2 regions of the Micromonospora sp. NPDC000668 genome follow, and region 1 is predicted to be linked to the other one. Evidence: riboswitches for the same ligand, from Rfam matches in the RefSeq annotation. Region 1 holds a riboswitch; the other holds the start of a gene.
What was found. Region 1 has a riboswitch for S-adenosylmethionine ahead of ACFY29_RS20250 (aminotransferase class V-fold PLP-dependent enzyme). Riboswitches for the same ligand answer to the same signal wherever they lie in the genome.
Positions count from the first base shown of each region.

Region 2: linked by a shared signal. The riboswitch ahead of ACFY29_RS21245 (ABC transporter substrate-binding protein) and the one ahead of ACFY29_RS20250 (aminotransferase class V-fold PLP-dependent enzyme) in region 1 are both predicted to bind S-adenosylmethionine.

Region 1 covers NZ_JBIAYP010000003.1:849,429-852,824, reverse strand. Annotated here, with positions in the region: gene ACFY29_RS20255 (aromatic acid exporter family protein) at 1-304, shown strand, start outside; partial or broken gene ACFY29_RS20250 (aminotransferase class V-fold PLP-dependent enzyme) at 331-1,601, opposite strand; SAM riboswitch class IV at 1,648-1,768, opposite strand; gene ACFY29_RS20245 (PrsW family intramembrane metalloprotease) at 1,792-3,276, shown strand; gene ACFY29_RS20240 (hypothetical protein) at 3,292-3,396, opposite strand, start outside.
Region 2 covers NZ_JBIAYP010000004.1:86,208-89,603, reverse strand. Annotated here, with positions in the region: gene ACFY29_RS21250 (amino acid ABC transporter permease) at 1-734, opposite strand, end outside; gene ACFY29_RS21245 (ABC transporter substrate-binding protein) at 782-1,651, opposite strand; SAM riboswitch class IV at 1,926-2,038, opposite strand; gene ACFY29_RS21240 (amino acid transporter) at 2,125-3,396, opposite strand, start outside.

The DNA of each region.
Region 1 (3,396 bases):
GTCGGTCCGGCTGCTCAAGCACGAGTTCGCGGTGGGCGAGGAACCGGAGAAGGCCCGGGAGCGGTCGCTGCGGGCGGTCAGCGAGGCCGGTCGGGCGTACGGAGCCGGGGTCGGCTTCTCGGGCAGCGTGGTGATCGCCCAGATCCGGACCACCGCGAGCGACCTGCTGGTGGCCTCCGGGATCGACCAGGAGGAGGCGAACCGGTGGATCCGTACCGCCTTCGGGGAGCAGGAGCGGCCGATCGGTGAACCGGCCGAGCCGGGCGAGACGCCGAAGCCGCCCACCGCCCCACCGGTCGGCTGACCGGGGCCGCGGCGCTCCGCCCGCCCTCAGCCCAACGCGGCGAGTGCGGCGAGAAGCCGGTCCACCTGCGCGGCCGTGCTGCCCAGGCCGATGCTGGCGCGCAGGGCGGTGGGCGGCAGGTCCCGCCGGCCGGTCCCCGCCGCCTCGGCGAGCAGCCGCCGGGCCAGCGGATGGGCGCAGAACAGCCCGTCCCGTACGCCGATCCGGTGCTCGGCGGCCAGCCGGGCGGCCACGTCGGCGGAGTCCCACCCGGCGACCACGAACGACACGATGCCGACCCGGGGCGCGTCCGGGCCGAAGGTGCGCAGCTCCACCACATGCGGCAGGGCGGCGATGCCGGTCCGCAGCCGGGCCAGCAGTGCCTGCTCGCGGGCCGCCAGCGCGACCCGGTCCGCGTCGGCAAGCGCCGCGCACACCGCGGCCAGCGCCACCGCGCCGACCAGGTTCGGGGTACCGCCCTCGTGTCGGGCCGGGCCGGTCGTCCAGGTCACGTCGTGGGTGGCCGGCCCGACGTGGCTGGTGGCGCCACCACCGGCCAGGTACGGCGGAGCGACGTCCAGCCAGTCCGCCCGGCCGATCAGCACGCCCGCGCCGAACGGCGCGTACAGCTTGTGGCCCGAGACGGCCAGGTAGTCCACGTCGAGCGCGAGCAGATCGACCGGGGCGTGCGGGGCGAGCTGCGCGGCGTCCAGGGCGATCCGGGCCCCGTGCCGGTGGGCCACCCGGGCCAGCTCGGCCACCGGCCATCGCTCGCCGGTCACGTTGCTCGCCCGGTCACCGCGACCAGTACGGGCAGCGCCGGGTTGCTGTCCCGGCGCAGCTCGGTGAGGGCGGCGGCGAGGGCGCGTACCGCCCCGGCGGGGTCGGTGGGCACCGGCAGCCGGACCGAGCCGCGCGGCCAGGGCAGCAGGTTGGCGTGGTGCTCGCCGGCGAAGGTGACCACCGTCGTGCCGGCGGGCAGCGCCCGGGCCAGCAGGTTGAGCGCGTCGGTGGTGTTGCGGGTGAAGATCACGTGGTCTTCGGCGCGGGCGCCGAAGAAGTCACCGACCGTCTGCCGGGCCCGCTCGTAGGCCAGCGTGCAGTGCCGGGACAGCGCTCCGGCACCGCGATGCACGCTGGCGTACCAGGGCAGCAGCTCGGCCACCGCGTCGGCGGCGGCCCGCGCGCACGGCGCGCTGGCCGCGTAGTCCAGGTTGATCTCGCCCGGTACGCCGAGTACGTCGAGCGGCGCCGACGGGGCCGGCGCGGGCGCCACGGCGGACCGGGTGGGAAGCGAGGGTACGAGGGTGACGGACACGCCGGAACCTCCGGGGTCAGGGACCCCGGGTCTGGTGTCGGGACGGGGTCCGCGCTTGCCCAGCACGCCGATCGGGCTGGGCCCGGTCATCACCCGGGGCACCCCACCGCGAACTCGACGAGGGTTGCCGGCCAGCAAGCCGGGGCTTGACGCTGGCGCTCGTGACCTGCAGGCAGCATAGCGACTGCCGATGCGACCAAACCAGCCGGCGGGGGATGGCTACGCTGACCGCATGGCCGACACCCCGCCCGGTGCACCCCTGCCGTCGCCGCCCGCGCCCGCAGCCCCGTCCGCCGGCGAGGCGCCCCGGATGCCGCTGCGCCGACTAGACCGGCGGCGGTTCCTGGTGCTGGCCGGGGTGGTGTTGTTCATCGCCGCCTGCGCGGGCTTCATGGTCTTCACGCTCGGCCAGTCGCTCGGCGTCGAGGCGTTGCTGATCGGGCTGGTCGCCGCCGTCCTGCCGGTGCCGGTGCTGGTCGCCTGCTTCCTCTGGCTGGACCGCTACGAGCCGGAGCCGTTGAAGTACCTGATCTTCTGCTTCGCCTGGGGTGCGTTCGTCTCCACGGCTGCCTCGCTCACCGTGAACGAGTTCGCCGCCGCCCGGTTCAATGACTGGGGACTGCCGGCCGCGCTCACCGGCGTGCTGGTGGCGCCGTTCATCGAGGAGCTGACCAAGGCACTCGGCCCGATCCTGCTGCTGGTGTTCCGCCGCCGGGAGTGGTCCGGGATCACCGACGGCCTGGTCTACTGCGGGCTCTCCGCGGTCGGCTTCGCCATGGTGGAGAACATCCTCTACCTGGGCGGGTACGGCTACGCGGCCGGCGCCGACCGGTACGGCCCGGCGACCGGCACCCAGCAGGTCATCGCGATCTTCATCGTGCGGATCCTGCTGTTCGGCTTCGCCCATCCGCTTTTCACCTCGATGACCGGTGTGGGGCTGGGTGTCGCCGCCCGGACGGCCGACCGCCGGGTCCGGGTGCTCGCACCGGTCGCCGGCCTGCTGCTGGCCATGATGTTGCACGGCACCTGGAACCTGCTGCCCACGCTGACCCAGGCCACCGGCGAGACGGTGATCATGCTGTACGGCTTCCTGGGCCTCATGGTGCCGGTCTTCTTCGGCATGGTGGGGCTGGCGGTGTGGCTGCGTGCGTGGGAGGGGCGGCTCACCGAGCGGACGCTGCCGGACTACGTGCGCGCCGGCTGGCTGAGCCCGCCCGAGGTGGCCGCGTTGAGCAGTCTCGGTCGCCGGCACGCGGCCCGTAGCTGGGCGCGTCGGGTGGCCGGGGACGCCGGGGTGCGGGCGATGCGGGGGTACCAGTTCGCCGCCACCCGGTTGGCCCTGCTGCGCGACGGGACGCTGCGCGGCCTGGACCGCAAGCCGGCCGATCGGGAGCGGACGGCTCGTGAGGAGCGGGAGCTGCTGGAGTCGATCACCTCGTACCGGTCGTTCTTCGTGGGTCGGGACCCGCAGGCCCCGGTCGGGGTCTGGGACGGCAGCCGCTACCACCTGCGCTTCCCGGACGGTTCGCAGCGTCCGGTGGCCGCGCCGGACGAGCCGGTGGTGCCGATTCCGGTGCTGCTGGCCGCGCCGCCACCGCCGGTGGGGTACGCCCCACCCGGCTGGTACGGCGTGCGGCCGGCGGCGCCCGCGCCCTGGCCGCCCGGTCAACACTGATGGGAGGCCGGCGGATCAGGTCATCAGGGTGGTGAGGAAGTCACCGAGGCCCTGGGCCATCGCGACCAGCATCGCCCCGATCGCCTTGAACATCTGCGCGGCACCGTCCGGCCGGAACGC
Region 2 (3,396 bases), on a different contig from region 1:
TCCTCGTCATCGTCGGCCGGCGCGGTGGCCGGCCGGCCGTGGCGCAGCCGCCGGTCGATCCAGTTGACCACGTGCGTCAGCGGCACGGTCAACGCCAGGTAGAAGAGCCCGGCCAGCAGCAGCGCGGACTCGTTGCCGGTGGTGGCCGCGTAGTCCTGCCCGATCCGGAACAGCTCCCGCTGGCTGGCCACCAGTCCGAGGAAGTAGACCAGGCTGGAGTCCTTGATCAGTGCGATGAGCTGGTTCACCCAGGCGGGCAGCACCCGCCGGATGCCCTGCGGAATGATCACCAGCCGCATCGAGTCGGCCCAGGAGAAGCCGAGCGCCCGGGCACCCTCCAGTTGGGCGGCCTCCACCGACTGGATGCCGGAGCGGAAGATCTCCCCGATGTACGCCGCCGCGATCAGCGACAGCGCCAGGATGCCCAGCGGGTACGGGTCGGGTCCCCAGACCTCCATGCCCAGCGGCGCCAGCCCGACGCCGATCAGGAGGATCGTCGCCGCGGCCGGCAGCCCCCGGAACACGTCGGTGTAGACCCGCGCCGGCCAGCGCAGCCACCGGGTACGGGAGATGCCGGCGACGGCCAGCAGCAGGCCCAGCACCGAGCCGAGCAGGGCGGCGGAGACCGCCAGGATCAGCGTGTTGGGCAACCCGACAGTCAGCATCTCGGGTAGCGCCTCGCGCATCGCGTCCCAGTCGAAGAAGGTCTCCCACAGGGTGCTCAACGGATCCATTGGTCGCCTCTCCTACCGCCCTGCTCGCTCGTCACCGGGTATGTGCCTCAGGACGCGGTCGACGCGGACGCCGACGCCGACGGCACGGTCACCGTGCCGCTGCCCGGTCGGAAGTCCTCCGGAACCGGCCGGCCCGGGTAGTACTGCGCCTGCAACCGGCTCCAGGTGCCGTCCGCGATCACCTCGTCGAGGCCCTTGTTCAGCGCCTCGCGGAGCTTGTCGCTGCCCTTGGCGACCGCGTACGCGGTCGGTGCCGGGCTGAGCTGCTTGGCCGCCACGGTGATCTTGCCGTTGCTGTCGGCGGCCGACTTCTCGCCGATCTCCGCCGGGGCGATCCACGCGTCGGCGGTGCCCGCCTTGAGCTGGTTGATCGCGCCGTTGTAGTCCGGCACCCGGACCGGGTCGAGCTGCTTGCCGGTGGCGTAGTCGTCCTGGACGGTGCCCTGGACCACCACGACCCGCTTGCCGGCGAGCTGGTCGAAGCTGGTGATCGGCGAGCCGGCCGGGACGTCCAGGCCGAAGTAGCCGAAGTCGTAGCCGTTGCCGAAGTCGACCGTCTTCTTCCGCGCCTCGGTGATGGTGATCGAGGAGCTGCCGACGTCGAACTTGCGGTTGTTCACCTGGGAGAGCAGCGCGGAGAAGTCGGTACCGACGAACTCGACCTTCAGGCCGAGCTTGCCGGCCACCGCCGCCAGCAGGTCGTTGTCGAACCCGGTGAACTTGCCGTCCTTGAGGTACACGTTCGGAGGGGCGTCGGTCAGCGTGCCGGCGCGCAGCACGCCCGGCTGCGACAGGCCGTACGGGTTGGCGGTGGCGTCGGACGACGTGTCGTCGCCGCAGGCGGTCAGCGCGGTGGCGGCCAGGATCGTGGCCGCGCCGAGGGCAGCGGCGCGGGTCAGGGCAGGAAGAATTCGCACGGGTGTCTCCGAAGGTTGCGCAGCGGCGGGCACAGGCGTGCGCCGCCGACGGTGCGCCCGATGGGCGTACCGCTGGGGTGGGTTCGGGAAAGAGGGGTGCGCTAGTGCGCGGTGTGGCACCGACAGGCGGCGCTGCACACCCGCATCATGTCCACGTGCCGCCGCCTGGTCAGTGCCGGCGGAAGCCAACCGGCGCGGGAATCCGCGGCGTCGGTTGGTGGGGCGGTGCTGAGGATGCGCATGGTTCTCCCAGGTCTGTGCTGACCTGGGTGCCAGGCCACGCTTGCACCGACGTCTTTGCCGGTGCCTGGTCTTCACCCGGGGCACCCCACCGCGGAGGAGGGTTGCCGGCCAGCGAGCCGGGGCTTCGCGCTGGCGCTCATGACCTGTCCAGAGGCTAGCAGCCGGAACCGGCGGATCGTCCAGCCGCTATGACCACGCTCACCCTCCGCGACGACCACCGGACCGCCGGGTCAACCGGCGTGCACGTGCGGCCGGCGGCTCCGGTCGGGCTCCTGCCGGCGCAGGATCTCGCGGGTGACCGGGGCGATCTCGCCCTGTCCGAAGGCCAGGTAGCGCAGGAGGTTGCCGCCCGGGTTGCCCTCGGTCCACTCGAAGTAGATGTGCGGGCGCCGCTGGATCCGGTCGCGGATCTCCAGCAGCAGGGCGGCCAGCGCGTTGGGCACCGCGGAGCTGGCCAGGCTGAGCACCAGGTAGTGGTCGTGCACCACGCTGCCGCGCACCAGCAGCTCGGTCTCGAAGTCGGACGGGTCGGTGACCGTCACCTCGACGAAGATCACGTCGCTGTCGGCCGGGAAGTCGTTGTCCGCGACGGTCTGGGCCAGCTTGTCGCGGTACTCCGCCGGGTCTCGGCCGGCCGGCTCGTGCGCGATCAGCCGGATCCGGCGCCCGATGCACTCGTCGATCATCCGGGCCGCCTCGGGGTCCAAATCCACCCGTTGGACCCGCAGTTCGAAGGCGCGGTTCAGCCGTGACAGCAGCGAGACCAGGATGATCCCGCCGATGAAGCAGGCCGCGATCTTCACGCCGTCGGGGCGCTCCACCACGTTCGCCGCGGTGGTGTAGACGAAGATCACCGTGATGATGCCGAAGGCGATCGTGCGGCCGCGCTGGCGCCGTCGCCGTGCCGCGAGGGTCACGGCCGTCGCCGCCGAGGTGATCAACACCAGAACCCCGGTGGCGTACGCGCCGCCCTGCGCGTCCACGCTGGCCTCGAAGACCACGGTGATCAGGAACGCCACCGCGGTGAAGACCAGCACCAGCGGCCGGACCGCCCGGGCCCAGGTCGGTGCCATGCCGTAGCGGGGCAGGTAGCGGGGTACGAGGTTGAGCAGGCCGGCCATCGCCGAGGCGCCCGCGAACCAGAGGATCCCGATGGTGGACAGGTCGTAGGCCGTGCCGAACACCTCGCCGAGGTACTCGTGCGCCAGGTAGGCCAGCGCCCGGCCGTTCGCCGGCCCATCCGGCTGGAACGCCTCGGGCGGGATCAGCACGGTGGTGGTCACGCTGCTGGTGATCAGGAAAACGCTCATGATCGTCGCGGCGGTGGTGAGCAGCCGGCGCGTGCCGCGGATCCGGCCCAGTGGTCGGTCCTCCGTGTCCTGCGGGTCGCCCCGCACGCTCGGCATCACCGCCACCCCGGTCTCGAAGCCGGACAGGCCCAGCGCCAGCTTCGGGAAGACCAGCAGGGACAGCCCGACCACCATCCAGGGGTCGCCGTGGCC